One region of the Bradyrhizobium sp. USDA 4486 genome, then DNA from elsewhere that is predicted to be linked to it. Evidence: predicted binding sites of a transcription regulator. Region 1 holds the regulator's gene; each other region holds the start of a gene.
What was found. The regulator HrcA, encoded in region 1, represses chaperone genes, less so after heat shock. The targets are predictions, from matches to a motif close to GTTAGCACTCNCNNNNNGNGAGTGCTAAC.
Positions count from the first base shown of each region.

Region 2: a site for HrcA is predicted at 7,580-7,608, ahead of ACVWY3_RS06490 (co-chaperone GroES). Genes of this name have one in related genera too.
Region 3: a site for HrcA is predicted at 1,415-1,443, ahead of ACVWY3_RS35080 (co-chaperone GroES). Genes of this name have one in related genera too.

Region 1 covers NZ_JBSRZV010000001.1:6,377,278-6,386,993, reverse strand. Annotated here, with positions in the region: gene ACVWY3_RS30105 (penicillin-binding protein activator) at 1-174, shown strand, start outside; gene hemW (radical SAM family heme chaperone HemW) at 294-1,478, opposite strand; gene rdgB (RdgB/HAM1 family non-canonical purine NTP pyrophosphatase) at 1,495-2,130, opposite strand; gene rph (ribonuclease PH) at 2,141-2,854, opposite strand; gene hrcA (heat-inducible transcriptional repressor HrcA) at 3,025-4,113, shown strand; gene grpE (nucleotide exchange factor GrpE) at 4,223-4,840, shown strand; gene pncA (bifunctional nicotinamidase/pyrazinamidase) at 4,972-5,694, opposite strand; gene ACVWY3_RS30070 (hypothetical protein) at 5,859-6,800, opposite strand; gene dnaK (Hsp70 family protein) at 7,199-9,100, shown strand; gene dnaJ (molecular chaperone DnaJ) at 9,346-9,716, shown strand, end outside.
Region 2 covers NZ_JBSRZV010000001.1:1,332,281-1,341,996, forward strand. Annotated here, with positions in the region: gene ACVWY3_RS06450 (CHASE2 domain-containing protein) at 1-485, opposite strand, end outside; gene ACVWY3_RS06455 (FecR domain-containing protein) at 561-1,085, opposite strand; gene ACVWY3_RS06460 (DUF2778 domain-containing protein) at 1,821-2,885, shown strand; gene ACVWY3_RS06465 (glutathione binding-like protein) at 2,964-3,587, opposite strand; gene ACVWY3_RS06470 (cysteine hydrolase family protein) at 3,600-4,193, opposite strand; gene ACVWY3_RS06475 (LysR family transcriptional regulator) at 4,323-5,156, shown strand; gene ACVWY3_RS06480 (S26 family signal peptidase) at 5,314-5,469, shown strand; gene groL (chaperonin GroEL) at 5,537-7,177, opposite strand; gene ACVWY3_RS06490 (co-chaperone GroES) at 7,223-7,537, opposite strand; gene ACVWY3_RS06495 (usg protein) at 7,934-8,221, shown strand; gene ACVWY3_RS06500 (cupin domain-containing protein) at 8,414-8,941, shown strand; gene ACVWY3_RS06505 (rhomboid family intramembrane serine protease) at 9,164-9,716, shown strand, end outside.
Region 3 covers NZ_JBSRZV010000001.1:7,429,102-7,438,817, forward strand. Annotated here, with positions in the region: gene groL (chaperonin GroEL) at 1-855, opposite strand, end outside; gene ACVWY3_RS35080 (co-chaperone GroES) at 1,028-1,324, opposite strand; gene ACVWY3_RS35085 (hypothetical protein) at 1,638-2,159, shown strand; gene ACVWY3_RS35090 (protein phosphatase CheZ) at 2,343-3,128, opposite strand; gene ACVWY3_RS35095 (L,D-transpeptidase family protein) at 3,443-4,255, shown strand; gene ACVWY3_RS35100 (DUF2076 domain-containing protein) at 4,362-5,198, opposite strand; gene ACVWY3_RS35105 (ChbG/HpnK family deacetylase) at 5,324-6,169, opposite strand; gene ACVWY3_RS35110 (glycosyltransferase family 2 protein) at 6,166-7,203, opposite strand; gene hisG (ATP phosphoribosyltransferase) at 7,304-8,281, opposite strand; gene ACVWY3_RS35120 (ATP phosphoribosyltransferase regulatory subunit) at 8,285-9,436, opposite strand; partial or broken gene ACVWY3_RS35125 (16S rRNA (uracil(1498)-N(3))-methyltransferase) at 9,568-9,716, opposite strand, start outside.

The DNA of each region.
Region 1 (9,716 bases):
GGCACCACGCGATTCTCGGCCGACGTGCTCACCAACCCCTCAGGCTTTGCCGGCATTGACGGCCTGTTCCGCTTCCGCGCGGATGGTACCAATGAACGGGGCCTCGCGGTGATGAAGGTGACGACCGGCGGTGGCGTTGCGGTGGCGGGTTCGCCGAAGAGCTTTGGAGCGTAGCTCAGGACGAAGGCGCCGTAGGGTGGGCAAAGGCGCACTTGCGCCGTGCCCACCATCTCTCAGCTAAATCGCATGGAATGGGTGGGCACGCTTCGCTTTGCCCACCCTACGAGAGCTCGTTACGCCGCCAAATCGGCGACCACCGCATCCAGCACCGGGAATCCGCTGCTCGTCACGCGCAAACGTCCCGTCGCGTCGACCGTGATCGCGCCTTCCTCGCGCAGCAGCGCGATGCGGCCGGCGTCGAGTGGACGGCCGGCCAGGGCTCTGTAACGGTCGGGGTCGATGCCCTCGGCGAGGCGCAATCCCATCAGCAAAAATTCGTCGGCCCGTTCTTCGCTGTTGAGGAGATCGTCGGTGACGACGCCGTGACCGTTGGTTTCGACCCGCAGCAGCCAGGCTTCGGGACGTTTCTCCGTGGCAGTGGCATGGCGCACGCCGTCGATATCGAGGCGGCCATGTGCGCCCGGGCCGATGCCGGCATATTCCGCGCCCCGCCAGTACACCAGATTGTGCCGGCACTCGGCACCGCGCCGCGCGTGGTTGGAGATCTCGTAGGCGGGCAGGCCGAGCCTGTCGCAGGTCTCCTGCGTCACGTCGTAGAGCGCGCGCGCGACCGCTTCGTCCGGCGTTTTCAGCTTGCGAGCCTGGTGCAGGCCGAAGAACGGCGTGCCTTCCTCGATCGTCAGTTGATAGAGCGACAGATGCTCGGCGGCTTCATCGATCGCGTGCCGCAGCTCGTCGGCCCACATCGCCGGCGTCTGGTCGGGGCGGGCGTAGATCAGGTCGAACGAATAGCGCTCGAACGAGCGGCGCGCGATGGCGACGGCATCGAGCGCTTCGCGTGCGCTGTGCAAGCGGCCAAGCGCCTTCAGCGAGGCATCGTCGAGCGCCTGCACGCCAAGCGAAACGCGATTCACGCCCGCCGTGCGATAGCCGGCGAAGCGTGTGGCCTCGACGCTGGTCGGGTTCGCCTCCAGCGTGACCTCGACATCGTCGGCAACGGACCAGTGCTTGCCGATCGCATCGAGCACGGCGCCGACAGTGGCGGGCTGCATCAATGACGGCGTGCCACCGCCGAGGAAGATCGAGGTGACCTCACGGCCGGGCGCGCGCTCGGCCGTCGTTGCGATCTCGCGCGCGAAAGCGGAAGCGAACCGCGGCTCGTCGATCGCGGCGTGGCGGACATGGCTGTTGAAGTCGCAATAGGGGCACTTCGACAGGCAGAACGGCCAGTGCACGTAGACGCCGAAGGCTTCAGATTCCTGTTTTGACGCGTTTTCCTGGCGCGAACCGGTATCCACTTCGCTCGAAAACGCTCTAGCGCGGCTCAAGGCAGATCTCCGCCAGTTTCACGAAGGCGCGGGCGCGGTGCGACAGGCCGAGGCCGAGCGGCGGCAGGCCGTGCTTCTCGATGCTGGTCATCTCGCCGAAGGTGCGATCGTGTCCGTTCGGCAGGAACATCGGATCGTAGCCGAAACCGGCACTCCCGCGCGGCGGCCACACCAGCGTGCCGTCGACGCGCGCCTCGACCTCTTCGAGATGATCGTCGGGCCAGGCGACGCAAAGCGCGGAGACGAAATGCGCGGCGCGCTTGTCGGGCGTGGTCGCGCCACGCTCCTGCAGCAGACGCTCGATCTGCGCCATGGCTGCGGCGAAGTCCTTGCTGGGTCCGGCCCAGCGCGCGCTGTAGATGCCGGGCGCGCCGTCGAGCGCGTCGACCACGATGCCGGAATCATCGGCGAATGCGGGAAGCCCGGTCGCCTTTGCCGCTGCGATCGCCTTGAGCGCGGCGTTGCTGCGGAAGTCGTTGCCGGTCTCGTCGGGCTCGCCCAGACCGAGCTCACCGGCCGACACCGCCTCGATGCCGTAAGGCGCGAGCAGCTCCTTCATCTCGGCGAGCTTGCCGGGATTGTGGGTCGCGATGACGAGCTTTCCAGTGATTCGGCGGTGCATGGCTTATTGACTACGCCACGGCCAGTTTCTGCAAGTCCACCAGACGCGCGATGCCTTTCTGCGCCAGGGCGATCAGCTTCAGGAACTCGTCCTGCGTGAACGGCTCGCGTTCCGCGGTGCCCTGCACTTCGATGATGCGGCCGTCGCCGGTCATGACGAAATTGGCATCGGTTTCTGCTTCCGAATCCTCGGCATAGTCGAGGTCGAGCACCGGCGTGCCGTTGTAGATGCCGCAGGAGATCGCAGCGACGTTGTCGCGCAGCACATTGGCCTTGATCATGTTGCGCGCCTTCATCCAGTTGATGCAATCGGCGAGCGCGACCCAGGCGCCGGTGATCGAGGCCGTGCGGGTGCCGCCGTCGGCCTGGAGCACGTCGCAATCGACCGTGATCTGGCGCTCACCGAGCGCCTCGAGATCGACGATGGTGCGAAGCGAGCGGCCGATCAGGCGCTGGATCTCGACGGTCCGGCCGCTTTGTTTTCCGGCAGAGGCCTCACGGCGGGTGCGTTCCGACGTCGCGCGCGGCAGCATGCCGTATTCGGCGGTGACCCAGCCGCGGCCCTGGCCCTTCAACCATGGCGGTAGGCGGTCCTCCAACGTGGCGGTGACCAGCACATGGGTGTCGCCGAATTTCACCAGGCACGAGCCTTCCGCATATTTGACCACGCCACGCTCCAGCGTCACGGGGCGCAATTCGTCGGGCGCACGGCGGCTTGGCCGCATGGGAAATCCTCCAAAAACTCACGGAAAAGGGCTGTTCGCGGTGCTTGTAGGTGGGGTGAGGGTGGGCGGCAAGGCCTTATTCGCCCCCGGTTTTCCACCCCGCAAATGCCACGCTTGTCAGACGCGTCGAGGATGGACAAATTATGAGCATCTGAGAGGAGTTACCGTCTGTGGCCCATCACGATCCGATCCATCTGATCGCGCCGCGCGCAGGCCTCGCCCAGCTCAACGAGCGTTCCCGCGATATCTTTCGTCAAATTGTCGAAAGCTATCTCGCGACCGGCGAGCCCGTCGGCTCGCGGAATATTTCGCGGCTGATCGCCATGCCGCTGTCGCCGGCCTCGGTCCGCAACGTCATGGCCGATCTGGAACAGCTCGGCCTGATCTATGCCCCGCACACCTCCGCCGGCCGGCTGCCGACGGAACTCGGCCTGCGCTTCTTCGTCGATGCCCTGATGCAGGTCGGTGATCTCAACGAGGCCGAGCGGCAGTCGATCCAGAGCCAGCTCTCCTCCGTCGGCGAGGCGCAGTCGGTCGAGGCGGCGCTCGACCAGGCTTTGATGCGGCTGTCGGGCCTGACCCGTGCCGCTGCCGTGGTGCTGACGCCAAAATTAAATGCGCGGCTGAAGCATATCGAATTCGTCCGCCTGGAACCGGAGAAGGCGCTGGTGATCCTGGTCGGCGAAGATGGCCAGGTCGAGAACCGCGTGCTGACGCTGCCGCCCGGAGTTCCCTCCTCGGCGATCACCGAGGCCGGCAATTTCCTCAATGCGCGCATCCGCGGCCGGACGCTCGCCGAGGCTCGCCTTGAGCTCGAAACCGCGCTGGGGGAAGCTCGCGCCGAGCTCGATCAGCTGACGCAGAAGGTGATCTCGGCTGGACTTGCGAGCTGGTCCGGCGGCGAGAACGAAGACCGCCAGCTCATCGTGCGCGGCCACGCCAATCTGCTCGAGGATCTGCACGCGCTGGAGGATCTGGAGCGGGTTCGCCTCCTATTCGACGATCTCGAGACCAAGCGCGGCGTCATCGACCTGCTGGGCCGCGCCGAGACCGCCGAGGGCGTGCGCATCTTCATCGGTTCGGAGAACAAGCTGTTTTCCTTGTCCGGCTCCTCCACGATCATCTCGCCCTATCGCGATGCCGCCGGTCATATCGTCGGCGTTTTGGGGGTGATCGGGCCGACGCGGCTGAATTATGCCCGCGTCATCCCGACCGTGGACTACGCCGCCCGCATCGTCAGCCGTCTCCTGGGGGGCTGACCGGCATTTGCGCCGATCACGGGCGCTTGATTTTCGCGCGCTTAGGCACGATATCCGGCCCAACAATCCTTGCTAACAATCCTTGGAAACCAGTTCGAGATTTGAGCCGATGAACGATCGAGACCGGCAACCCGAAGACACGACCGCGCCGACCGGCGAGCCCGTGGTGTCAAAGCCCTACGTCATGCCCGACGATCCCGAGCCGGGTTCGGTCGAGACCTTGCAGAAGGAAGCTGCCGAAGCGCGCGACCGCATGCTGCGGACGCTGGCCGAGATGGAGAATCTGCGCAAGCGCACCACCAAGGAGGTCGCCGACGCCCGCCTCTACGGCATCACCGGCTTTGCCCGCGACGTGCTCGACATCGCCGACAATCTCCAGCGCGCGCTGGATGCCGTTCCGGCCGAGGCGCGGGCGGCGGCCGATCCCGGCCTGATCTCGCTGATCGAGGGCGTCGAGCTCACCGAGCGCTCGCTGCTCAACGCGCTGGAGAAGCACGGCGTGAAGAAGTTCGATCCGCAGGGCCAGAAGTTCGACCCGAACTTCCAGCAGGCGATGTTCGAAGTGCCGGATGCGTCGGTGCCGTCGGGCACCGTGGTGCAGGTCGTGCAGGCCGGCTACACCATCGGCGAGCGCGTGCTGCGTCCGGCTCTCGTCGGCGTGGCCAAAGGCGGCGCGAAGGCCGCGCCGGCCGCGAACAACAACGAGTCGAGCGACGCGCCGAACTGAGCGGCGAAAATGGGCGAAGCGTCATTCCGGGGCGGCTCGCAGGGCTGAACCCGGAATCTCGAGGGTCTCAGGCGCGCAATTGCGCACCTGAGTTAAATGCTTCGCGTCGCCCCGGAATGACTGCGTGAAGCCTACGCACTCACCGCGATATCCGCCGACTGGATCCGCTTCACGCCGGCCTTGGCCATATCGGCCCAGGCTTTTGCCAGCGAGCCCTGGGTGTCGATGCCGCGGCAGGCGTCTTCCACCACGTAGACCTCGAAGCCAGCCTTGCGCGCGTCTAGTGCGGTCCATGCGACGCAGAAATCTGTCGCCAATCCCACAACGAAGACGCGCTTGATCTTGCGCGCCTTCAGATAGCCGGCCAGACCCGTCGAGGTCTTGCCGTCGGCTTCGAGGAAGGCCGAGTAGCTGTCGACGTCCTTGTGAAAGCCCTTGCGGATGATGAGCTCGGCGTGCGGGATATTAAGGTCCTTCGACAGCGCCGCGCCGTCGGTGCCCTGTACGCAATGATCGGGCCACAGCACCTGCTTGCCGTAAGGAAGATCGATGGTCTCGAACGGCTTTTTGCCGGAATGCACCGAGGCGAACGAGATGTGACCGGGCGTGTGCCAATCCTGCGTCATCACCACATTCGCAAAACCTTTCGCGATTCTGTTGATGACGGGCACCACCTGCTCGCCCTCCTTCACCGCAAGGCTGCCGCCGGGCAGGAAGCAGTTCTGCACGTCGATCACGAGCAGCGCGGAGGTGTCGTCCGGCTTGATCGATGCCGCTGCGAAAAGTGCGGTCGGAGTGAGAGCCACGAGCGCCGTCGTTCCAAGCGCCGCCAGGATTTGTCGCCGATCCAGCATCGTTCGCCTCCCCTTGTGAGCCAATGGAGACAAAGCCTAGTTCCGCGCGCGAACGAACTGAAGCCCGAAAATGCAGCCCGATTTGGTAAGGGGTTGGGCTGCCAGCCCGTCCCGGATAAGCGCGCCTTCACAGGCGCGCGGCGAGTGTGTTGGACCGTCTGCAGCTATCCCTTCGGCTGGATCCCGTCGCGCACGGCGCGGAAGCGGGTGAAGGCGGCCTGCCACTGGTCGCGCGGGGCGCTGGCGATGATGCGCAGCGAGGCGCCGCCGGTCGAGAAGCGGATCCACTGCACCACGGTCACCGGGACCTTGTCCTTGCCGCTGACGCCGTCGATGCGGGTCTCAAAACCCTGCTGGCCGTTGATGCGGATCGGCTCGGACATGGTGACGCGCGCCTCGCGCACGCCGGGGATCTGGAGCGCCGCCTCCTGGGCGAAGCGGGCGCGGTCGTCGGCGGCTTGCGGGGTGGCGCCGATCAGGCCGAGGATCATGAACGGCTTCTGCTCATAGCCGGTGCTCTCGCTGCCGTCGGCCAGGATGATGCTGGAGCCCGGCGCCAGCGTGCGGATGTCCTTGAAGTCGGCAAGATCAGTGATCTTGAACGGCATCAGCGCGATCTGCTCTTCGGCCGACACCTCCCTGCGGGTGGTGGCGCTGGCAAACATCTGCCGCACCGCCTCGTCGGTGTAAATCTTGGTCGCGTTCTCCGGAATCTGCACCGCTACATAGCCGGAGAAGCCGGCGCCTGGCACGATCATCGAATAGCGCTTCACCGGGGTGTCGCCCGCCTTGCCGCTTTCGGTGGTGAAATAGGCAAGGCCCGCAGGGGTCTCTAACTTGTCCTGCTTGACGCCACCGGTGCCGGCCGGATTGGAATTGAAGGCGCTGACGACCTCGCCATAGGCCGCCGGCGGCAGCTCCGTGATCAGCACCTTGACGCTGCCGTCCTCGCTTTCGAAGCCCGGAAAGCTCTTGGCCGTGTTGAGCCCGACCAGCGGCACCATGCCGAGACGAAGTCCGGGCGGGTAAACGGCGTCGGCGGCAAAGGCCGGGAGCGCTGAGGCAGCGAGGAGAGCGAGCGCGGCGAGGGGGCGGATCAGCTTCATGGGCACTCTGATTGGTTCACATTGAGGCCGTTCAATGGTCGGCGATTGGGCCGCTTTGTCGCGCGAAGCAGCCCGATGACGAGGCTGTCCGGCCGGTCCGCCTTGTAGCGGGTTTGGCCCGCCGGTAACAGGGCGGGCCGGATCACGGTGCCGGGGGCTGGCGGACCGCCGAACCTGTTAATATTTCCTCACCCGCAAGGGCGGTTGAGCCCGGATATGATCTTCCAAAACTCAATGTTTTCACGGCCGAAACTTGCGTTCGGTCCTTGCGGCCCCCTCCCCCCCTCCTATATGAGCCTCAATCATCGCAATATCGCGGATGTTTGATCTTAGGGGGTTTCGGTTCGGGTGCCTTCTGGGCCCAGCCAACCTGCCGCAAAAAGAAGGATATCAGGACCATGGGAAAGGTCATTGGGATCGACCTCGGCACCACGAACTCGTGCGTCGCCGTGATGGATGGCAAGAACGCCAAAGTCATCGAGAACTCCGAAGGCATGCGCACGACGCCTTCGATCGTCGCCGTGACGGACGACGGTGAGCGCCTCGTCGGCCAGCCTGCCAAGCGCCAGGCCGTCACCAATCCCGAGCGCACGTTCTTCGCGGTGAAGCGCCTGATCGGCCGCCGCTACGACGACCCGATGGTCGAGAAGGACAAGAAGCTCGTTCCGTACAAGATCGTGAAGGCTTCCAACGGCGACGCCTGGGTCGAGGCCGACGGCCAGACCTACTCGCCCTCGCAGGTCTCGGCGTTCATCTTGCAGAAGATGAAGGAGACCGCGGAAGCCCATCTCGGCCAGAAGGTCGACCAGGCCGTCATCACCGTTCCCGCCTACTTCAACGACGCCCAGCGCCAGGCGACCAAGGACGCCGGCAAGATCGCGGGCCTTGAAGTGCTGCGCATCATCAACGAGCCGACCGCGGCTGCGCTCGCCTATGGTCTCGACAAGACCAAGGCCGGCACCATCGCCGTGTACGACCTCGGCGGCGGCACGTTCGATATCTCCATTCTCGAAATCGGCGACGGCGTGTTCGAGGTGAAGTCGACCAACGGCGACACCTTCCTCGGCGGCGAAGATTTCGACATGCGCCTCGTGGGCTATCTGGCCGACGAGTTCCAGAAGGAGCAGGGCATCAACCTGCGCAACGACAAGCTCGCGTTGCAGCGCCTGAAGGAAGCTGCTGAGAAGGCCAAGATCGAGCTGTCGTCGACGACGCAGACCGAGATCAACCTGCCCTTCATCACCGCGGACCAGACCGGCCCGAAGCATCTGACGATGAAGCTCACCCGCGCCAAGTTCGAGGCGCTGGTCGACGACCTCGTGCAGAAGACCATCGAGCCCTGCCGCAAGGCGCTGAAGGACGCCGGCATCACCGCCGGTGAGATCGGAGAGGTCGTGCTGGTCGGCGGCATGACCCGCATGCCGAAGGTCCAAGAGGTCGTGAAGCAGCTGTTCGGCAAGGAGCCGCACAAGGGCGTCAACCCCGACGAAGTCGTGGCGATCGGTGCTGCGATCCAGGCCGGCGTGCTCCAGGGCGACGTCAAGGACGTGCTGCTGCTCGATGTGACCCCGCTGTCGCTGGGCATCGAGACGCTGGGCGGCGTGTTCACCCGCATCATCGACCGCAACACCACGATCCCGACCAAGAAGAGCCAGGTGTTCTCGACCGCCGAGGACAACCAGAACGCGGTTACCATCCGCGTCTTCCAGGGTGAGCGTGAGATGGCGGCCGACAACAAGATGCTCGGCCAGTTCGACCTGATGGGCATTCCGCCGGCGCCGCGCGGCATGCCGCAGATCGAGGTGACCTTCGACATCGACGCCAACGGCATCGTCAACGTCTCGGCCAAGGACAAGGCCACGGGCAAGGAGCAGCAGATCCGCATCCAGGCCTCTGGTGGTCTGTCGGAAGCCGACATCGAGAAGATGGTCAAGGACGCCGAGGCCAATGCCGAGGCGGACAAGAAGCGCCGCGAGGCCGTCACCGCCAAGAACGAGGCGGATGGTCTCGTGCATTCGACCGAGAAGGCTCTGGCCGAACACGGTTCGAAGGTCGCCGAGAGCGAGCGCCGCGCCATTGAGGATGCCGTCAGCGACCTCAAGGAAGCGCTGAAGGGCGACGATGCCGAGGCGATCAAGGCCAAGACCCAGACGCTGGCCCAGGCTTCGATGAAGCTCGGCGAGGCCATGTACAAGCAGCAGGCCGAGGCCGACGCCAAGAAGGATGCGGCCAAGGATGACGTCGTCGACGCGGAATTCACCGAAGTCGACGACGACAAGAACAACAAGAAGTCCGCCTGAACCCCGAGAGGGTGACGATGCGGACGGCTTGGACCCCACACGCGCTAATGGCCTCCCCCTTCGCGGGGGAGGCTTCCGTGTCGAGGTCGCCGGGGCACGCTCCCGTTACGATCGATCAATTTCCAGCCGTTATTCTCAGCGCTGCCAGGCTGCTCTCTGCCGTGAGGCGGGAGGGCGCTTATATCGGTGCGTGGCAGCGCTGTTTCGCCCCAACTTGAATCGCGATTGGATAGACCGAGCTCAACATGTCCACGTCCACCAAGCGCTGCTACTACGAGACCCTCGAAGTCGACCGCGACGCCGACGAATCCAAGCTGAAATCGTCGTTCCGCAAGCTCGCGATGAAATTCCATCCCGACCGCAATCCCGGGGATGAGACCAGCGAAGTCAAGTTCAAGGAAATCAACGAGGCCTACGAGGTCCTGAAGGACAAGGACAAGCGCGCCGCCTACGACCGCTACGGTCACGCGGCTTTCGAGCAGGGTGGCGGCTTTGGCGGCGGCGCCGGTTTCGGCGCGGGCTTCGCCTCCTCCTTCTCCGACATTTTCGAGGACCTGTTCGGCATGGCCGGGCAGCGCGGCCGTGGCGGCCGCGAGCGCGGGGCGGACCTGCGCTA
Region 2 (9,716 bases), 5.0 Mb from region 1:
AAGGCGGGCAGCGGCAGCAGGAAGCGCTCGGCCTGCGGCAGGACGGCGAGAGGACCTTCGCTGCCGGACTCCACGGTCTCGCTGGCGGACGGGAAGATCGCGGCGGCGGCGAGCACGATCGGGCCCGTGGCGAGCGTGTTCGCCAGCGTGGCATCGCCGATCGCGGCGCTGCGGTCGACCAGCAGCAGGTCGATCGCGACCACCTTCGGCTTGAACTGCACGATGGTGTCGACGACGCGGGCGAGATCGGCGCGCGGCAGCGGATAGCTGCCGCCGCGCTTGATCACGGTGTCGTCGATCGCGACGATGGTGACGAGATCGGGCGGATGCTGCACCCCGCGAACCTGGGTCCGCAGATCGGTCAGCGTTGCCTCGATCCGGTCGAGAAACTGCAAATGGCCGCTGGCGTGAGCAGCATAGATGCCCGCGCCCCACAGCGCGGTGAGAACGAGTGCCACCAGGATCTGAACGCGTCGGCTACTCATGCGGTCGCTTTGCAATCTTCTCTTGTCCCAAATCTCATTTGCCGGCCCTACCGGCCCAGGCCTTTCGTCCGGACCTTATTGTCCGAGTCTTGCCATCAGCGCGTCGACACGCGCCTGGCCCCACGTCTTGACCGTCAGCGGAGCGGTTGCCTCGACATCGACGCCTTCGCCGGGGCCTAAAACGACGCCGCGCCCGCGAGCTCTGGGGCTCACGCCGACACGGCCATCCGCAACGAACACGGAGGTCTTGGCCTCGGCGACATCGACCGCCCATTTGGTGCCACGCACGGCGGCGATCGCCTGCGGCGTCAGCACCTTGAAGGGGTTGCCGCCGGGTTTCTTGGGCACCTCGACCAGCAGCGCCTTGCTGCTCAACTCCAGGGAGTCAATATGTCCGTCGCGGTTGGCGTCCTTAAGTTCAAATCTGGCGCCATTTTCCGCAACGATGGTGATGCCGTTGTCGCAACGCCAGAGTTGCGTGCCGGCGGCCGCTGGCGATGCGCTGCAGCCCGCACGGGCTGCAGGCTGTGCAATCGCGGATCCAATCGACAGGAACGACCATGCCAACGCCAAAAACCCGGCGCGCGAAAACCTTCTCATGCCAGCCTCCGTTTTGCGTGCTTGGCACAGTTCAAGGCGATGTTCGATACGGCACCGTATCACACGCAGAGGCTGCTGAAAAGTGCCGCTCTCGCAGCTATTTTCTCGCTGCGGTATTTTCCAGTGCGGCACGATCAACTTTCAGTCAGGGCGCCGTGTTGTGTGAGCACTCAATCTCCTGTCTCTCCCCGTACTCACGGAGAGAGGGTGGGGCGAGGGGCTGTTTCCGCGCATGCGGTAAGAGTTGAACTCGCGGAGGCTCCCCTCACCCGCAGGCGCGGGAGAGGCGAAGATCGAGATAGCGCGCACCAGCCTCGCGCAACGCTTCTCCGCTATTGTGCGGGTATTGAAGACCACGAAAAGGACTTGGTTGGTGCGTTTAGAGAGGCGGCCTGAAGAGGTCCGCTGACCGCGCCGATTAGGCCGAGAATTATGGTTAACAGACGCGCCTAAGTCCGTAGTTCTGCGGGCGTTTTTCTCGAAATGGCACAGCGTTAACGAGTTGCCCCATATCTGCCCGAACTTAATCCGCATTTAACTAAAAGTCGCCTTAATGACGCTCCGACCTCCTGCGAGATGCTGTTCCCGGATCGTGACCAGCGGCACTTCGAAGGGGGACTGAGTGACACCGTCCTGGACGCAAGGCGAATGAGTACGAGTATCGCTGCGCAGAGTAACGCGGCACGGAAGTCCAACAATTCTGGCAAGCATTCACATCGGAAGCCTTCCCGGAAAATGACCACCCAAAACGTGCTTGGCGCGGCTGTGATCGGCTGCGTCGTGCTTGCCGGCTGGACCGTCTACAACAACATCTTCGCCGCCAGCGTCTACCCGTCCGTCGGCAGCGCCGGTTACAACGAGCCCGTGATCAAGCGCGCGCCCAAGGTCGCGATGCGCGAGGCGGGCGAGGCCATCAAGGAAGCTTTTGCGCTGCTGCCCGACCGCTTGCAGGTCGCAGCCCCGATCTCGCGCGAGATGTTCAACGAGCGCTTCGCCGCGGCTGCCACGCAAGGCGTGGAGTCGAATGCGGCCAGTGCCGCGCCTGAGACCAAGGTCGCCGAGGCCCCGAAGCAGAGCGTGATCGCCAAGGTCGCCGAAGCGCTGAAGCCGGCGGCTCCTGCCAAAACTGCGGATGCCGCGAAGGCCAAGCGCGCCACGGATGCACAGATGCAGCTGGCTTCGGCCGATCCGGCCGAGATCGTGCCGGCGCCCGAGGCCAAGCCGAAATCGTTCGCCGACCGCGCCAAGGCCGCGGTGATGTCGATCACCGGGCCGCGGCAGTCGATGGTGGAAAAGCTCTGGGGCAAGCGTGAACCGTCCGGCGGGCTGCTCGCCTATGCCTCCGCCGATGCCAGCGTGACCGCCGTCATCGCGCCGAAGGAGCAGAACCCGATGTTCGGCGGCGCGCCGCCCTATGAGCGCGACACGGCGGTCTACGACATCACCGCCAAGACGGTTTACCTGCCCGATGGCACCAAGCTCGAGGCGCATTCCGGCCTCGGCTCCAATCTCGACGATCCGCGCTCCTCGAAAGTCCGCATGCGCGGCGTGACGCCGCCGCACATCTACACGCTGAAGCCGCGCGAAGCGCTGTTCCACGGCGTGCCGGCGCTGCGCCTGACCCCGATCGGCGGCGAGAGCGCGATCTACGGCCGCGACGGCCTGCTCGCGCACACCTTCATGCTTGGGCCGAACGGCGACTCCAACGGCTGCGTGTCGTTCAAGGACTATTACGCGTTCCTCGACGCCTACCGCAACAAGGGCATCCGCAAGCTCGCGGTGCTGGCACGGGTCGACTAAAGCCTGATCCGGACCCGGAGGGCCGCGTTAGCGCAAAGTGCGAAGCGGTCTTTCAAAGCGCGATGCGCTTTAGGACGTTCAAGTCATCGTCTTGCGCAGCGCCATCTCGATCGCGATCGCCTCTTTCATGGCAGGCCGCGCCTGCATGCGCGCAAGATAAGCCGCCAACGACGGCCATTGCGCGATGTCGATCCCGGCGGGGCGGAGCAGCAGCAAGGCCCAGGCGAGGTGCGCATCGGCGACGGTGAACCTGTTGCCGACCAGGAATTCGCGCTCCGTCAGATGCGCTGACGGCACCTGCAACGTCTGCACGATCCTTGTCCGCGGCTTCGCCAGCGAGCCGTCGTCCTGATACCAGAAGGTCGGAAACAGGAACGCCTTGTGGATCTCGGCGCCGGTGAAGCTCAGCCATTCCTGCAGGCGGTAGCGGTCGGGCTCACTGGGGCGGGGCGCGAGACCCGCCTCCGGCTTCAGATCGGCGATGTACTGCAGCACCGCCGCGCTCTCGGTCAGCCGCTCGCCGTTCTCCAGCACCAGCACCGGCACCGCGGCCTTCGGTGAAATCCTGTGGAAATCGCCGTCGTCAACGACCTTCTTGGTCTGGAGCTGCACCAGATGATAGCGCGCCTCGAGGCCCGCTTCCATCAGCGCGATCCGGCTCGCAAGCGAGCAGGCCATCGGCGAGAAATAGAGTTGCAGCATCGCGTTGCTCCATCATCTCAGCGCGTCGCCGCGCGCGATGATCGCGAAGCGGTCGGATAACTCGGCGAGCGCGACCTCGTGGATGGTCCGGGCGTTGAGCGTGCCGCCGAAGCCGTCGGGCAGGTCGCGCGTGGCACAGGCGTCAGCATCGATCGTGGTGCGAAAGCCGAGGTCGAGGGCGGCACGGGCGGTGGAGGAGACGCACATATGCGTCATGAAGCCGGCCAGCACGATGTTCTTCCTGTCGGTTGCGGCAAGGCGCGCCTGCAGATCGGTGCCCGCAAAGGCGTTCGGCAGCTCCTTCTCGATCACCAGCTCGCCGGCACCGGGGCTCAGTTCGGCGACGATGGCGCCGCGATCGGCGCTGCGGTCGAACAGGCCGCCCGCCTTGCCGCGATGGGCGATGTGGATGATGGCGGAGCCGGCCTCGCGGGCGCGTGACAGCAGGGCGCTAGCCTGCGCGATCGCGGGCTTGGCGTCGGGCAGGGCGAGGGGCCCTGCGAGATATTCGTTCTGGATGTCGATCAGCACCAGTGCGGCCTCGCCAAGACGCGCTGGGTTGAGGTCGGCGTCGGCGAGCTGCAGCAGGGTCTTTGCGGTCGTCATGATCTCTGAAATCTCCGGAGGCAAGATGCTTTCGGAACATAGCGCCGGCTATGCCTGCTGTTGTGCAGGGATATTGCAGCGGGCGGCTGCGATATTGCAGGCAGGCGCGGGGCGATATAGCCTCGAACGATGAACTGGGACGATCTTCGCATCATCGCCGCCGTCAGGGACGAAGGCACTTATGCCGGCGCCAGCGCGCGGCTGCGCATCGACGAGACCACGGTCGGGCGCAGGCTGTCACGCATCGAGCGTGCGCTTGGTCTCCGTCTGTTCGAGGCGGCCGACGGCGCCCGCAGGCCGACGCGCAGTTGCGAAGCGGTGCTGGCGCATGTCGAGGCGATGGCTGCACATGCCGCCGAGATCGGTCGTCTCAGTGAGAGCCTCGAAGGTCCGGTGGGACGCCTGCGCATCGCCTCCACCAACACGGTCGCCGAGGAGGTGCTGTCGCCGCGCGCGAGCGAGTTCCTGCGCGCCAATCCCGGCCTGACGCTGCAATTCCTCACCTCGAGCGAGAACGTCAGGTTCTCGCGCTGGGAGGCCGATCTCGCCATCCGCCTGCGCAAGCCCGACAAGGGTGATTTCGCGATCTCGAAGCTCGGCGAAATTCGCATTTACTATTTTGAGCCCGTCACGACCGAGGGCGAGCCGATGTTGTGCGCCTATCCGGACGAGCTCGGCGCCATCCCCGAGACGCAATTCCTGCGCACCAGGAAAGCCCGCGCGCGCTGCGTCACCGACAACGTCCGCGTCATCCGCAACCTGATCCGCGCGCATCAGGCCAGCGGCGTGCTGCCGGAATATGTTTGCGCGGACCTGCTCGGTGATCGCCGCCTGCGCGCGACGCTGCTGCCGAAGCCGCGCGACGTCTGGCTGCTCGTGCAAAATCATCTCAAGCGCGACGCCGCGACACGCGTCACCATCGACTGGGTGAGGGCCTGTTTCCAGGAGACGTCACGGAGTTGACGTCGCCGGCTCGGCCTGCGGGACCGACGATGCCACGAAAGTCAGGCGCTGGCGTGAGACGCTGCCGAACGGCGCGTCCTACGTCACCTATGACTGCACCGACAACGGCCATCTCGACAACACCAACGTCTTCACCGTTCCGCCGGGCCATTTCTTCGTGCTCGGTGATAACAGAGACAACTCCAGCGACAGCCGCATGGCAGCGATGGGCTTCATCCCCATGGACAATCTCGTCGGCAAGGTAACGCGAATCTTGTGGTCGCTCGACGAAAACGGCGAGCCGCACATGGAGCGGCTCGGGAAGGTGTGGTGAATGACCGCCATAAACAAAAACCCCGGCATCGCTGCCGGGGTTTCGCAAGTCTCGAGGTGGTTGGACCTTAGAAGTCCATGCCGCCCATGCCGCCACCGGGGGGCATCGCCGGGCCGGCGCCGCCCTTCTTGGGCAGCTCGGCGACCATGGCTTCCGTGGTGATCAGGAGCGCGGCCACCGAGGCAGCGTTCTGGATCGCGGTACGGACCACCTTGGTCGGGTCGATGATGCCCTTCTTGACGAGGTCGGCATATTCGCCGGTCTGGGAGTCGAAGCCGTAATTGTAGGCCTTGTTCTCCAGGATCTTGCCGACGATCACCGAGCCGTCTTCACCAGCGTTGATCGCGATCTGACGAGCCGGTGCCGACAGCGCCTTGCGCACGATTTCGACGCCGGTCTTCTGATCGTCGTTCTTGGTGCGCAGGCCCTTGAGCTGCTCGGAGGCACGGAGCAGGGCGACGCCGCCGCCCGGGACGATGCCTTCCTCGACAGCCGCGCGGGTCGCATGCATCGCGTCATCAACGCGATCCTTGCGCTCCTTCACCTCGACCTCGGTCGCGCCGCCGACGCGGATCACCGCGACGCCGCCCGCCAGCTTGGCGAGACGCTCCTGGAGCTTCTCACGGTCGTAGTCCGAGGTGGTCTCCTCGATCTGCGCCTTGATCTGGGCCACGCGCGCCTCGATGTCGGCCTTCTTGCCGGCGCCGTTGACGATCGTGGTGTTCTCCTTGTCGATCATCACCTTCTTGGCGCGACCGAGCATGTTGAGCGTGACGTTCTCGAGCTTGATGCCGAGGTCTTCCGAGATCGCCTGGCCGCCGGTCAGGATCGCGATGTCCTGCAGCATGGCCTTGCGGCGATCGCCGAAGCCCGGAGCCTTGACGGCCGCGACCTTCAGGCCGCCACGGAGACGGTTCACGACCAGGGTCGCGAGCGCTTCACCCTCGACGTCCTCGGCGACGATAACCAGCGGCTTGCCGGTCTGCACCACGGCCTCGAGCAGCGGCAGCAGCTCGTTCAGCGAGGACAGCTTCTTCTCGTTGATGAGGATGTAGGCGTCGTCCATCTCAACGCGCATCTTGTCGGCGTTGGTGACGAAGTAGGGCGAGATGTAGCCGCGGTCGAACTGCATGCCCTCGACCACGTCGAGCTCGGTCTCGAGCGACTTGGCTTCCTCGACGGTGATGACGCCCTCGTTGCCGACCTTCTTCATGGCGTCGGCGAGGAACTTGCCGATCTCGGCGTCGCCGTTGGCCGAGATGGTGCCGACCTGGGCGATCTCGTCGTTCGAGGTGACCTTCTTCGAGTTCTTCTCGAGGTCGGCCACGACGGCCTCCACCGCGAGGTCGATACCGCGCTTGAGGTCCATCGGGTTCATGCCGGCGGCAACGGACTTCGCGCCTTCCTTCACGATCGCCTGGGCGAGCACGGTGGCGGTGGTGGTGCCGTCGCCGGCCGCATCGGCGGACTTGGAAGCGACTTCGCGCACCATCTGGGCGCCCATGTTCTCGAACTTGTCGTCGAGCTCGATCTCCTTGGCGACGGTGACGCCGTCCTTGGTGATGCGGGGAGCGCCGAACGACTTGTCGAGCACGACGTTGCGGCCCTTCGGACCGAGCGTGACCTTCACCGCGTTGGCGAGGACGTCGACGCCGCGCAGCATCTTGTCGCGCGCTTCAACCGAGAATTTGACTTCTTTGGCTGCCATCTGGAATTTTCCTTGAGGATGTTGACTGGAAGGGGAGAGGGGCTCTTAAGCCGCCTTCTTCTTGGAATCGCTGACCTCGAGAACGCCCATCACGTCGCTCTCCTTCATGATCAGCAGGTCCTGACCGTCGATCTTGACCTCGGTGCCGGACCATTTGCCGAACAGCACGCGGTCGCCGACCTTCAGGTCGATCGGGGTCAGCTTGCCAGCTTCGTCGCGGCCACCCGGGCCAACAGCGACGACTTCGCCCTGGGAGGGCTTTTCCTTGGCAGTGTCGGGAATGATGATGCCGCCAGCGGTCTTCTCTTCTGCGTCGATGCGCTTGACCACGACGCGGTCGTGAAGCGGACGGAATTTCATGCAGTCCTCCTAAACATTTGCACGAGTTGAGGATTTTGAGTTGTTAGCAGTCGTTGCCCGTGAGTGCTAGCACGGGCGACGCTGAAATAGGACAGGAATTTTGCGGGGGCAAGGGCTTCTAGCAGAAAAATCAGCACTCGAAAGCGCGGATTGCCAGATATTCTTTACCATCGTTAACCGGCCGCAGAGCCGCGTGGAGGCCGTTGGCGGACCGTATTAGCACGGAGCCGCATCTGCTGCTAACGCTTTGAATTTCAACAGCTTGTTAAACTTTTGGGCTTGAGATGGATTGTCAGTTTGCGTCACATTTCTCTCATGTGAGCGCATCGTTTCCGGGTGGCTCCCGGGGCACCGATCAAGCCACTCCCGAATGCGCTCCTGCAAAGGAGGTTTGGCATGGGACTGCGCGTTGGGGGCGTTTCCGAGGATTTCCGGAAACAGATGCTGGGTTACGGGCTGACGACGGCACAAATTCTCTACCGGATGCCGGATCACCCGTCGCTGCTCCAGACCTATGTCTGGCAGAACTACGATATGTTTCCGAAATTCCCGGCGCTGACCGACTTCCTGGCCTTCTGGCAGGAGAAGCTCGACGGGCCGCTGCACTCGGTCACGGTCGCGCATTCCAAGCTGATCAAACCCGCCGAACTGCGTTCCGTGGACGGCGTGTTCCGTCTGCATTGAGGCGAGCACCGGGCTTGTAGGGGGCAAAGGCGCGTAGGCGCCGTGCCCACCATCTCTCAGCGATCGCAACTGACATAGGTGGGCACGCTTCCGCCGTCGCTCTTGGAGCAATGGCGGACAAGTCGCTTTGCCCGCCCTACGGCATCTTGTTCTGTGCTAGCCTTTTCCCATAACAACAACGGGAGGCGGCCCATGGCCAAGAAGGCGAAATCGCGCAGCGCAGTCCAGACCGCGGTGAAGAAGCGGAGCGGCGCCAAAGCCGCTGCGCGATCTCCCGCGCGTAAGGCAGTGAAGACGAAAGCCCGCACGGTTGCGCCGAAAAAGCCTGCCCGTCCCAAGCAGCGCATCGCCATCAGCCACCACCGCGAGGAAGATTTCAAAGCCGACGGCCTGCGCGCTTACGCCAAATACCGCGACCTCGGCATCGCAGATGCCACTCACGGCCTGGCGCAAGCGCATGTGATCCGCCTGCAGGGTCCGTGCAATCCAGCGGAGGTGTCGAAACTGCATTTTCACGACGTCGAATTCCAGATGGTCTACGTGCTCAAGGGCTGGGTGAGGACCTACATGGAGGGGCAGGGCGAGACCCTGATGAAGGAAGGCAGCGCCTGGACCCAGCCGCCGAAGATCAAGCACATGATTTTGGATTACTCGGACGACGCGGAGCTGCTGGAGGTGATCTTGCCGGCGGAGTTCAGGACGGTCGAGTTGAAGGCGTAGGCACGCTCTCTCAGCCGTCATTCCGGCGCGCCCGCAGCGCGAACGCCACCGCCCCCAGCAAACACGTCGTCAGCGTTCCCGAGCGATCGCTAAAAAGCGACCGATCCGCGAAACCGCGAAGTTACCGATCGGATGGTTTCAGCCGCCCGGGAGGGCGGCGCTAACCAGTCGAAAACACCTCTTGCGTCAACTCAGGGCTGTGAACATGCAGGACATGCTTTCATGGCGACCAACACTTTTGGCCGACGCGGCGTCGTGGCGCCACCACCAAGTGGATCGTTTCAACGCGCATCGCTTCAACCCGTGGCCGCGCCGATCGCTCCTCGGCCCTTGCCCAGTGAGGGGACGCTCTTTGCCGACAACAAGCTGCTGGCCGATATCCCCTTCCTCACCATTGGCCTGATCTTCGGTCTGTTGCTGATCTTCGCCCTGCAACGCAGCCTGGCCATCGACGTTGCGCGCGACGGCTCACTCGATGTCCGCTCGCTGATCGCTTATGGCGCGACCAGCTATGATCTGGTGGTTGGAAGGGGAGAGTGGTGGCGGATCGGTCTCGCGCCGCTTCTGCATGGCAGCGATTGGCACCTCATTGGCAACTGCATTGCGCTGTTCATCGTCGGCGTCAGGTTGGAGCCTCTGATCGGCCGTGGCTGCTTTGCGCTGATCTTTGTTGCCAGTGCGCTAGCCGGCGAGGCCGCCTCGCTCCTCGGCAATGCGCCCGGCCAGCCGGGCGTCGGTGCGTCCGGCGCCATTACCGGCCTGATCGCCGCGCTGT
Region 3 (9,716 bases), 1.1 Mb from region 1:
GCGACGGTCACCGAAGCCCGGCGCCTTGACAGCGGCCACCTTGAGGCCGCCACGGAGACGGTTGACGACCAGCGTGGCCAGTGCCTCGCCCTCGACATCCTCTGCGATGATCACGAGCGGCTTGCCCGACTGCACCACGGCTTCCAGCACCGGCAGCATGGCCTGCAGCCCCGACAGCTTCTTCTCGTGCAGGAGGATGTAGGCGTCCTCGAGCTCGGCCGTCATCTTCTCGGCATTGGTGACGAAATAGGGGCTGAGATAGCCGCGATCGAACTTCATGCCCTCGACGATGTCGACCTCGGTGTCGAGCGACTTGTTCTCCTCGACGGTGATGACGCCCTCGTTGCCGACCTTCTGCATCGCCTGGGCGATCATCTTGCCGATGGCGGCATCGCCATTGGCCGAGATGGTGCCGACCTGGGCGACCTCGGAGGAGGCGGCGACGGGCTTGGCGCGCTTCTCGATGTCCTTGACCACGGCCTGGACGGCGCTGTCGATGCCGCGCTTGAGGTCCATCGGGTTCATGCCGGCGGCAACCGCCTTGGCCCCTTCGCGCACGATGGCCTGGGCCAGCACGGTCGCGGTGGTGGTGCCGTCGCCGGCGAGGTCGTTGGTCTTGGAGGCGACCTCACGCACCATCTGGGCGCCCATGTTCTCGAACTTGTCCTCGAGCTCGATCTCCTTGGCGACGGTGACGCCGTCCTTGGTGATGCGCGGCGCGCCGAAGCTCTTCTCGATGACGACGTTGCGGCCCTTCGGGCCGAGCGTCACCTTGACGGCGTTGGCGAGAATGTCGACGCCGCGCAGCATGCGATCGCGCGCGTCTCCGGAAAACTTGACGTCCTTGGCAGCCATGGTCTGCAGTCCCTCGTGTTGCGTGATGTGTCTTGTTTCGTGCAGTGCGGCGCTCTCGTCGTCATTGCCGGGCTTGACCCGGCAATCCATGCTGGTGCGAAGAAGGATGGATGCCCGAGTCAGGCCCGGGGCATGACGATGGAGTATTCAGCGGCCGTTCAGGCGGATGGCCTTAGGCCAGCACGCCCATGATGTCCGACTCCTTCATGATCAGGAGCTCCTCGTTGTCGATCTTGACCTCGGTGCCCGACCACTTGCCGAACAGCACGCGGTCGCCGGCCTTGAGGTCGATCGGAATCAGCTTGCCGGCCTCGTCGCGGCCGCCGGGGCCGACGGCGATGACCTCGCCCTGGGACGGCTTTTCCTTGGCGGTGTCCGGAATGATGATGCCGCCCTTGGTCTTTTCCTCGGCGTCGATACGTTTGACCACGACACGGTCATGCAGCGGACGAAATTTGGACTTAGCCATGACGTTTCCCTTTGCAGGCTCACTTCGGAAGTAGTGAAGTCGGTGGGGCGGCGCTGCCGTTCCTCCTCTTCCCGAGGATCGAACGGAGCGCTTAGCAATCGGGCTTTCCGAGTGCTAAGAGTGGCCCGGGAATATGGCTTGGCCGCGATCCTGTCAAGCAAAGGTGGTTAAGCGATTGGTGAGGCGGATATAGGATGGTGGCATTGGAAACTTGGTCGGGGCGCCCGCGTGTTAAAGGACGTCATTGCTCCGGCGGCAGTTTTGCGCTTGGCTGCGGCAGGGGTGCGGCCATGGTCTTGTTCGGGGGAATGCCATGATCAATTCAGCTCGCGCGCGCACGGTCGCCAATCTGGCCGCTGCCTCTGGCCTGGCGTTGCTGCTTGGCGCCTGCGGCGGCGGCATGAGCCTGCCGTCGTTCTCGTCCTCCCAGCCGCCGCCCGAGGCCGAGCCCGGCACCGGTCCTGAAATGCCGGCGACAATCCGTGCCGACGAGATCGTCGGCCGCTGGGGTCTCGCCTCGTTCCAGAACCCGGCCGACCGCGCCCGCACCGAGGCCGCGGCGAGGGCCCAGTGCAAGAACCCTTACGTGATCACCGCCGGCTCCTCCGGCGGCGTGATCATGCATCTGGCCGACCAGGCCACCCCGCAGGAACTGCGGCTGAAGGGCTCGCCCAGCGGCAAGAACTACATTGGACCGGCCGGCCCGACCCCCGGCGAGCAGGACCGCGAGATCGTCTCCTTCGATGGCCGCGTCCTGATCACCCGCTTCATCGACAAGGACGCCGCCACCCGCTACGGCAACATGGTCTACGTCCGCTGCGCGCCACGGGCGTGATTTCTTTCCGTCATTCCGGGGCGCGCGAAGCGCGAACCCGGAATCTCGATGTGGTAGGCTTCCTGCCTTAAAGCTCTGGATCCCGGGTTCGGCTTTGTCGAGCCGTCCCGGAATGACGTCATGGCTAGAACAAAAACGCCGGCCCCTCAGCCGGCGTTTTGCTTTGTTTCGTGTTTCCCGCGCTCAGTCGAACAGCGCGTCGATGTCGTCCTGCGAGGCATGACCGACGTCGCCGGCGAGCTTCGGGCCGTTGAGGAGCTTTTCGTCTTCGCTGCGGTGATCGACCGGCGCCGGCACATGCGCCTTGATCGCGTCGACGCCGCCCCAGATGTCCATCATCGCATTGATGTGCTGCTCGATGAACTTCATCGTGGTCATGACCTTGCTGATGCGCTGGCCGGTCAGGTCCTGGAAGTTGCAGGCTTCGAAGATCGAGATGACACGTTCCTGGATGTCGTCGGCAAGGCGCTTCTGCTGGTCGGCCGAGTCCACCTTGGACATCGCGCTGGCCGCCTGGTCGATCGACTCGGCAGCTTCGAGGATCTGCTGGGTCGCCTGCTCGGTGCCGCCGACGACCGCGCCGAGCTCGCCGTTGACCTTGGCCATCTCGCCGCCATCGAAGCTCTTGCCGTGCAGCGTCGCGATCTCGCGCTTGGTGCGGTCGATGGCATCGTGGATCAGGTCGAGCTCGACCTTCAGCTTCTCGCACTGTTCGATCTGCGCCCGGTAGGTCTCGAGCATGGTGCGCGCTTCGGCAAGCTCATGCGCCGTGGACGCATCGATCGCCGCCATGGCTGCGCTGCCGGACAGCGGGGCAGCCACAACGCCCTTGGCCATCTGTGCGCGGATCGCGCGCAACTCCGCCATGATCTCGCTATGCATCGGGCCCGCCTCTTCGGTTGCGTCAAGAATCGGCATCTCGCCACCGACGATATCTTCGACGCGAAAACGCTTGCGGTGAACAGCCATCAGGATACTCCCCCCACCTCACTCACGCGTCTTTGTAGGCAGAAGCGATTTAACACGAAGTTCACAGCCGGAACTGTGGTGCAGACGTGCGCGACGGCGCACAAAAGACGCGGTTAACCATCACCGCGCGGCATTCATCGAAAATAAACGCTGATCGCCAAATTGCAGCCTCGCGCACGACATGGTGAATCGAAACGCCCGATGCGTTTACCAAACAAAACAGCTTTTGCTCTTTATTGACCACGTCGAGGGGCGCGATCAGCCATCAGCTCCATGACGCAAATGATCTAGACGAAACAGTACAGAGTACGTCGATGTTCAAGAGAATGTCTGTCGCGCTGCTCGGCAGCGCTTGCTCCTTCATGGCCGGCGCGAACAGCGCAAGCGCCTTCGACAACACGGTGCCGAACGACCCGCCCGCGGTGCTCTACGCCCCGCAGGTGCCGCCCGCGCCGATGCGCGTTGCCTCCAATTCCAACATGGGCGGCGGCTTCATCGAGTTCCTGTTCGGCGACGGTCCCGGCCGTGGCCCGGCCTACGCGCCGCAAGCGCCGGTCTATCAGCAGCAGCCCGGCTATTACGACCAGCGCCGCCTGCCGCCGATGGGCGAGCCGCAGATGCAGGGGGGATATCAGCAGGGCGCGCTCCAGCAGGAAGCGATCGATCCGCGCCAGCGTCCGTTCGATCCGAAATTCGAGAAACAGATTGTTGACTATAGCGGCAAGGAAAGTGCCGGCACGATCGTGGTCGATACGCCGAACAAGTTCCTCTACCTCGTCGAGGGCAACGGCAAGGCGATGCGCTACGGCATCGGCGTCGGTCGTCCCGGCTTCACCTGGTCCGGCGTCAAGTCGATCACCGCAAAACGCGAATGGCCGGACTGGACGCCGCCGGCGGAAATGCTCGCGCGCCGACCTGACCTGCCGCGGCACATGGAAGGCGGCCCGGAAAACCCGCTTGGTGCGCGCGCGATGTATCTCGGCTCGACGCTCTACCGCATCCACGGCTCCAACGAGCCCTGGACCATCGGCACCAACGTCTCCTCCGGCTGCATCCGCATGCGCAACGAGGACGTCATCGACCTCTACGGCCGCGTCAATGTCGGCACCAAGGTCGTGGTGATGTGAGTCTCTTTACCCTCTCCGACAAGGGGGAAGGAAAGAGGTTATGAGCACGACGCGCGAAAAAAGGCCGCCCACAAGGGCGGCCTTTGCACTGAGATTCGTCCCTAGCTCACGCATAATCGCTGCCGCCATCGTCGCCGCCGCCGAAATCGCTGTCGTCGGCCATGTCCATGTTGCCGTCGTCGCGATCGTCGTCGTAGTTCTGGTCGTTGTCGTCGCGATCGTTCGAGGCCTGGTCGAAGAAGCCCTGACGGGAGTCGCGGTTGGAGCCGATGTCGTTGAGACCGGCGTCGCGTGCGAGCGAGCCGCCGGACTGATCGCCCCCACCACCCCACGGACTGCCGCCACCGCGTTCCTCGATGATCGTGGTGTCGCCAAAGGCCTGATGCGAGCCGCCGCCCATCATGCCGCGGATGCTGGAGAGCAGCAGCGAGCCGCCGACGACGCCGGCCGCGGCTGCTGCCGCCGTGCCGAGGAACGAGCCGCCGCCACCGCCGACCGGCGGGGCGCCATAACCCGGCGCTTGGCCCTGACCCGGACCTTGTCCGTAAGCCTGACCATAAGGCGGCAGGCCGTAGCCCGGCTGGGTCTGCTGCATCGCCTGGCCGCTGTTCCAGACAGGCCGCTGCTCACGCGGCGGCACGTTCGGAACCGAGCCGCGAGACTGGCTTCCGCCGAACAGCGTGTCGCGCATGGTGTCGAGGAAGCCGCCGGACGAAGCCTGCTCCGGCGCACGGGCTGCTTCCAGCTCCTGGATGCGGTTATGGGCGCGCTTCAGCGCTTCGTCCTGCACCAGCGTGGTCTGCACTAGCGCGTAGATCGCGCCAGGCGCCTTGCGCAGGCCGTCGGAGATCGCGGTGATCGCGTCGGGATCGCGCGGTGCATTTTCCAGTTTCGAAAGCCGGTCGAAAAGCTCGTCAACGAGTTGGCGTTCCTGCGGCGTCATGATCAATCTCCTTCGCGCAAACCAAGCGCGAGCAAGATGTAGGGTTCCATTATGGCCCCAACAGTGCCGGCCATATTAAATTTCGGTATGCGACAAGCTGACCCGCGGCTTGTTTTCGGCCGGGTTCACCCCAGCGTGACGCCGCTGTCAGCCAGCAGGCGCGCAAAGGCATCGCCTGAGAGATAGGCATGCTCGCGCTCACGGACATCGGTCATCGGGTCGAGGCCGGTGAGGACGTCATCGACGAAGCCGGGGTGGCACATCACGAGGCCCCCATCGGGCAGGCCTTCGAGGAACTGCCGCATCAATGCGCCGAAATCGGCCGCGCGCGCGAAATCATAGGCGCCGGCAAAACCCGGATTGAAGCTGAGGCCGGCGCTACCCGCGCGGCGGCGGAATTGCGCGCTGAGGATGTCGAGCACCATGGCCTTCGGTGAGGCCAGCCGCTGTGAGAGCGGCAGGTTGCGGCCGCCCTGGCGCACCCAGGCCTTCGGCGCGGTCTCAGCGACTGCATCGACAAAGCCGTCGCGCACCTGCGGAAAGAGCTGTACGTGCTGGTGGCCGTCGACGAAGTCGGGCGCGCGGCCGAACGCTTCCACGAAGGCCGCCAGCTGCGCCTTCACCTCGCTGCGAAAGAATTCGCGGTCGAGCCGGCGCGCGAGACCGGCGCGCAGCAGCTTTGGAAACGGCAAGAACATGTCGCCGTCGAGCGGGCGGAAATGCATCGTGAGCGGCCGGAACGGCGCCGACAGCGTCACGTGCAATCCGATCGCGCAGCGCGGGCTTGCCTTCGCGGAAGCTTGCAGCGCTTCGACCTCGCCGCGTTCGATCGCGGGGCCGACCATCATCACCGAGGTCGCGTTGAGGCGGCCGCGTTCGATCAGGTCGCGGATGGCGCGGTTGACGCCCGGGCTGATGCCGTAATCGTCGGCGCAGAGCCAGATCCGCCGCAGGCTCGCGGCCGCGCTCATTCGGCCGCGGTCCTCTTGGCGGCGTCATCAGCCTCGAAATGCTTCTCGCTGTGCTCGGCGACGAAGTAGATCGGGCGCGCCTTCAGCTCGGAGAGGATCTTGCCGATATATTCGCCGACGATGCCGATCATGATGAGCTGCACGCCGCCGATCGTCATCAGGCCGACCACGAGCGAGGGATAGCCGGGGACCTGCTTGCCTGTGGTGAAGACCTCCCAGAGAATCGAGAGGCCGAACAGGAAGGCGACGCCGGCGAGCATGACGCCGAGCAGGCTGGCGAAGCGCAGCGGCGCCACCGAGAACGAGGTCAGGCCCTCGATCGACAGGCCGAGCAGGCGGGCGGCATTGAAGGTGGTGACGCCATGGGCGCGCGGCGCCGGCTCGTAATCGACACGGATCTGGCGGAAGCCGATCCAGCTGGCGAGGCCCTTGAAGAAGCGGTTGCGTTCGGGCAGTTGCCGAAGCGCCGTGACTGCGCGCGGCGACAGGAGGCGGAAGTCGCCGGCGTCCTCCGGAATTTTCTGGCGGGCGCCCCAGTTGATCAGGGCGTAAAAGCCGTGCACGGCGAGCCGGCGCAGGAAGGTCTCGTTATCGCGGTGCGCCTTGGCGGTATAGACGACGTCATAGCCGTCATCGATCCAGTGCCGCACCAGCTGCTCGATGAGAGCAGGCGGATGCTGACCGTCACCGTCCATGAACATCACGGCGCCGAGCCGGGCATGATCGAGGCCGGCCATCAGTGCCGCCTCCTTGCCGAAATTGCGCGACAGCGACACCACCTGGACATCGATCGCGTCGGCCGGCAGCGAACGGGCAATCGACAGCGTCGCGTCTGCGCTGCCGTCATCGACATAGACCACCTCGCAGGACAGCCGATAGCGCTGGCGCAAGGTCCTGGCGAGATCGCAGATGCGCTGGTGCAGGGCGGCAAGGCCTGCGGCCTCGTTGTAGACGGGCACGACAATCGACAGTCCCTTCGCGGCGGCGTTCGCTGCGGTGGTCGTCAGGCCGGAAACATCAGAGCCCAGCGTCATCGATCAAGGTTCCAGAAGCGTTCAAGGTCATCTCAACAGCATATGGTAGCTGCCGTTTGCTGTCGCTACGCTGAACGGAACAGCTCAACAAACTTTGGGCTCACCGCCGCAGGAACGCCTCGAGTTTGGCGAACAGCGGGTTCTCCCTGTCGAACACATAGTCGAGCGAGACCACCGAGACCGTCTCGGCGCCATGCTCGCGCAGGAAGCTGGCGAGCGCATAGAGCTGGCCCGGCGGGCAGTGCAGCGTCAGCATGCCTGACGAGGTCGGCCCGCCGAACGGGGCCTCGACGCCGAACCGGCTGTGGGCTTCGCCGAGCAGCGCCGCGTCGCACTGGCGGAAGCGGGTGCGGACCTCGCGGTATTTGTTGGCCCGCGCTCTCGCGGCGATGTGGTCGAGGATGACGCGCGCGGTCTCGCGCGCCTGCGGCGACCAGTCGGCGTCCTTCGAGGCGACCAGATTGGCCTGGCTGCGCAGCATCACGCCGTCGTCGAGCACCCGCAGGCCGTTGGCGGCGAGGGTGGCGCCCGTGGTGGTGATGTCGACGATCAGCTCGGCGCTGCCTGCGGCGGGCGCGCCTTCGGTGGCGCCCGCGCTTTCGACGATGCGGTAGTCGGTGATGCCGTGCTGCGAGAAGAACGTGCGGGTCAGGTTGATGAACTTGGTCGCGACCCGCATCCGCATGTGATGCTGCTCGCGGAAGCCGGTGGTCACGTCGTCGAGGTCGGCCATGGTGCGGACGTCGATCCACGCCTGCGGCACGGCGACCACGACGTCGGCATAGCCGAAGCCGAGGCCTTCGATCAGGGATACGCGCTTGTCGGCGTCCGCGATGTTCTCGCGCACCAGGTCCTCGCCGGTGACGCCGAGATGCGCAAAGCCGCGGGCGAGCTGCGAGGCGATCTCGCTCGCCGAGAGATAGGCGACCTCGACATTGTCGAGGCCTGCGATGGTGCCGCGATAATCGCGGGCGCCGCCGGCCTTCGACAGCTTGAGGCCGGCGCGGGCGAAGAACGCTTCGGTGTTTTCCTGCAGCCGGCCCTTGGAGGGAACGGCCAGAACGAACGGCGCGCTCATGACTTAAGCTCCCACCTTGCGGCCGATCCGGCTCAGCGCCTCGATCCAGACCGAGAACCCGACAGCGGGGATCGGCTCGGCCGATCCAAGCTGGGTCATCAGCCCGTCATAGCGGCCGCCGGCGACCAGCGGCTCGGCGCCGTTGCCGCGGTGATGCAGCTCGAATTCGAAGCCGGTGTAATAGTCGAGACCGCGACCGAACGCGGTCGAGAAGCGCGTCTGCTTCACGTCGATGCCGCGCGCTGCCATGAAGCCGACCCGACTCTCGAACTGGTCGATTGCGGCAGACAGATCGAGCTTCGCGTCAAGCGTGAGCGCGCGCAGCTCGGCGATGGCATCGTCCGGATTGCCGGATATCGACAGGAAGCGCTTGAGCACGGCGATCGCCTCGCGCGGTAGCGCGCCGCCCTTCAGCGTCGATTGCTCCAGGAAGCGATCAGCGATCTCCGCCGTGGTGCGGCCGCCGACATTGGTGGTGCCGGCGATCGACATCAGATCGGTGACGAAGGCGAGTGCCGCCTTGCGGTCGGAGCCGGCCAGCGCGGCGAGCACGCCCTCATATTCACTGCGGGTCGCGGCGGCCGCGGCCGCCAGCTTCTCCAGATCCTTCTCCAGGCTGATCTTGCGGTTGAAATCCTTGACCAGGCGGCGGCGCCAGACCGGAAAAAGATTCAGTGCGTCGAGCAGCGCATTGAACAGCGCGACGTCGCCGGTGCGGATCTCGACATCGCGGACGCCAAACGCGCTCGTCGCTTCCAGCGCCAGCGCCAGCATCTCGGCATCGGCGGCGGCGCGGTCCTGGCGGCCGAACGATTCGATGCCGGCCTGAAGGAATTCGCTGGCCTGGCCGCTGCGGTAGCGGAACACCGGACCGAGATAGCTGTACCCGGCCGGCTGGCCGGCGCGGCTAGATGCGAGATAGTCGCGGGCGACCGGGATGGTGAGGTCCGGGCGCAGGCAGAGCTCCTCGCCGGAGAGGTCCGTGGTCAGGTACAGGCTCTTGCGGATGTCCTCGCCGGAGAGGTCCAGGAACGGCTCAGCCGGTTGCAGAATCGCGGGCTCGGCCCGGATGTATCCGGCCTGCGCGAACGACAACAGCAGCGTATCCGCCCAGGCGGCGGAGCCGGCAGCATTTGTGGTGGCAGTCGCGGTCATCACAGGGGTCCATCGTCCCGGCGGAACCGGGCAGAAAAGGGGGAGGCGAATTGGCGCAGCCCTTAGCATGGCCCGAAAGCGGTTTCGACCTCCAATGGATCAATCGCTTAACGGCTGGCCAATCCGCGGAATCACACGGACCGGCGGGCCCAATCGCCCAGCACCGCCTGCACCAGCGCCAGCGCCGCCACGGCGGCTGTGTCCGCCCGCATGATCCGTGGCCCGAGGGCGAGCCGCAGGATCTTGGGTTGCCGCTGCAGCAAGGCCCGCTCTTCCTCGG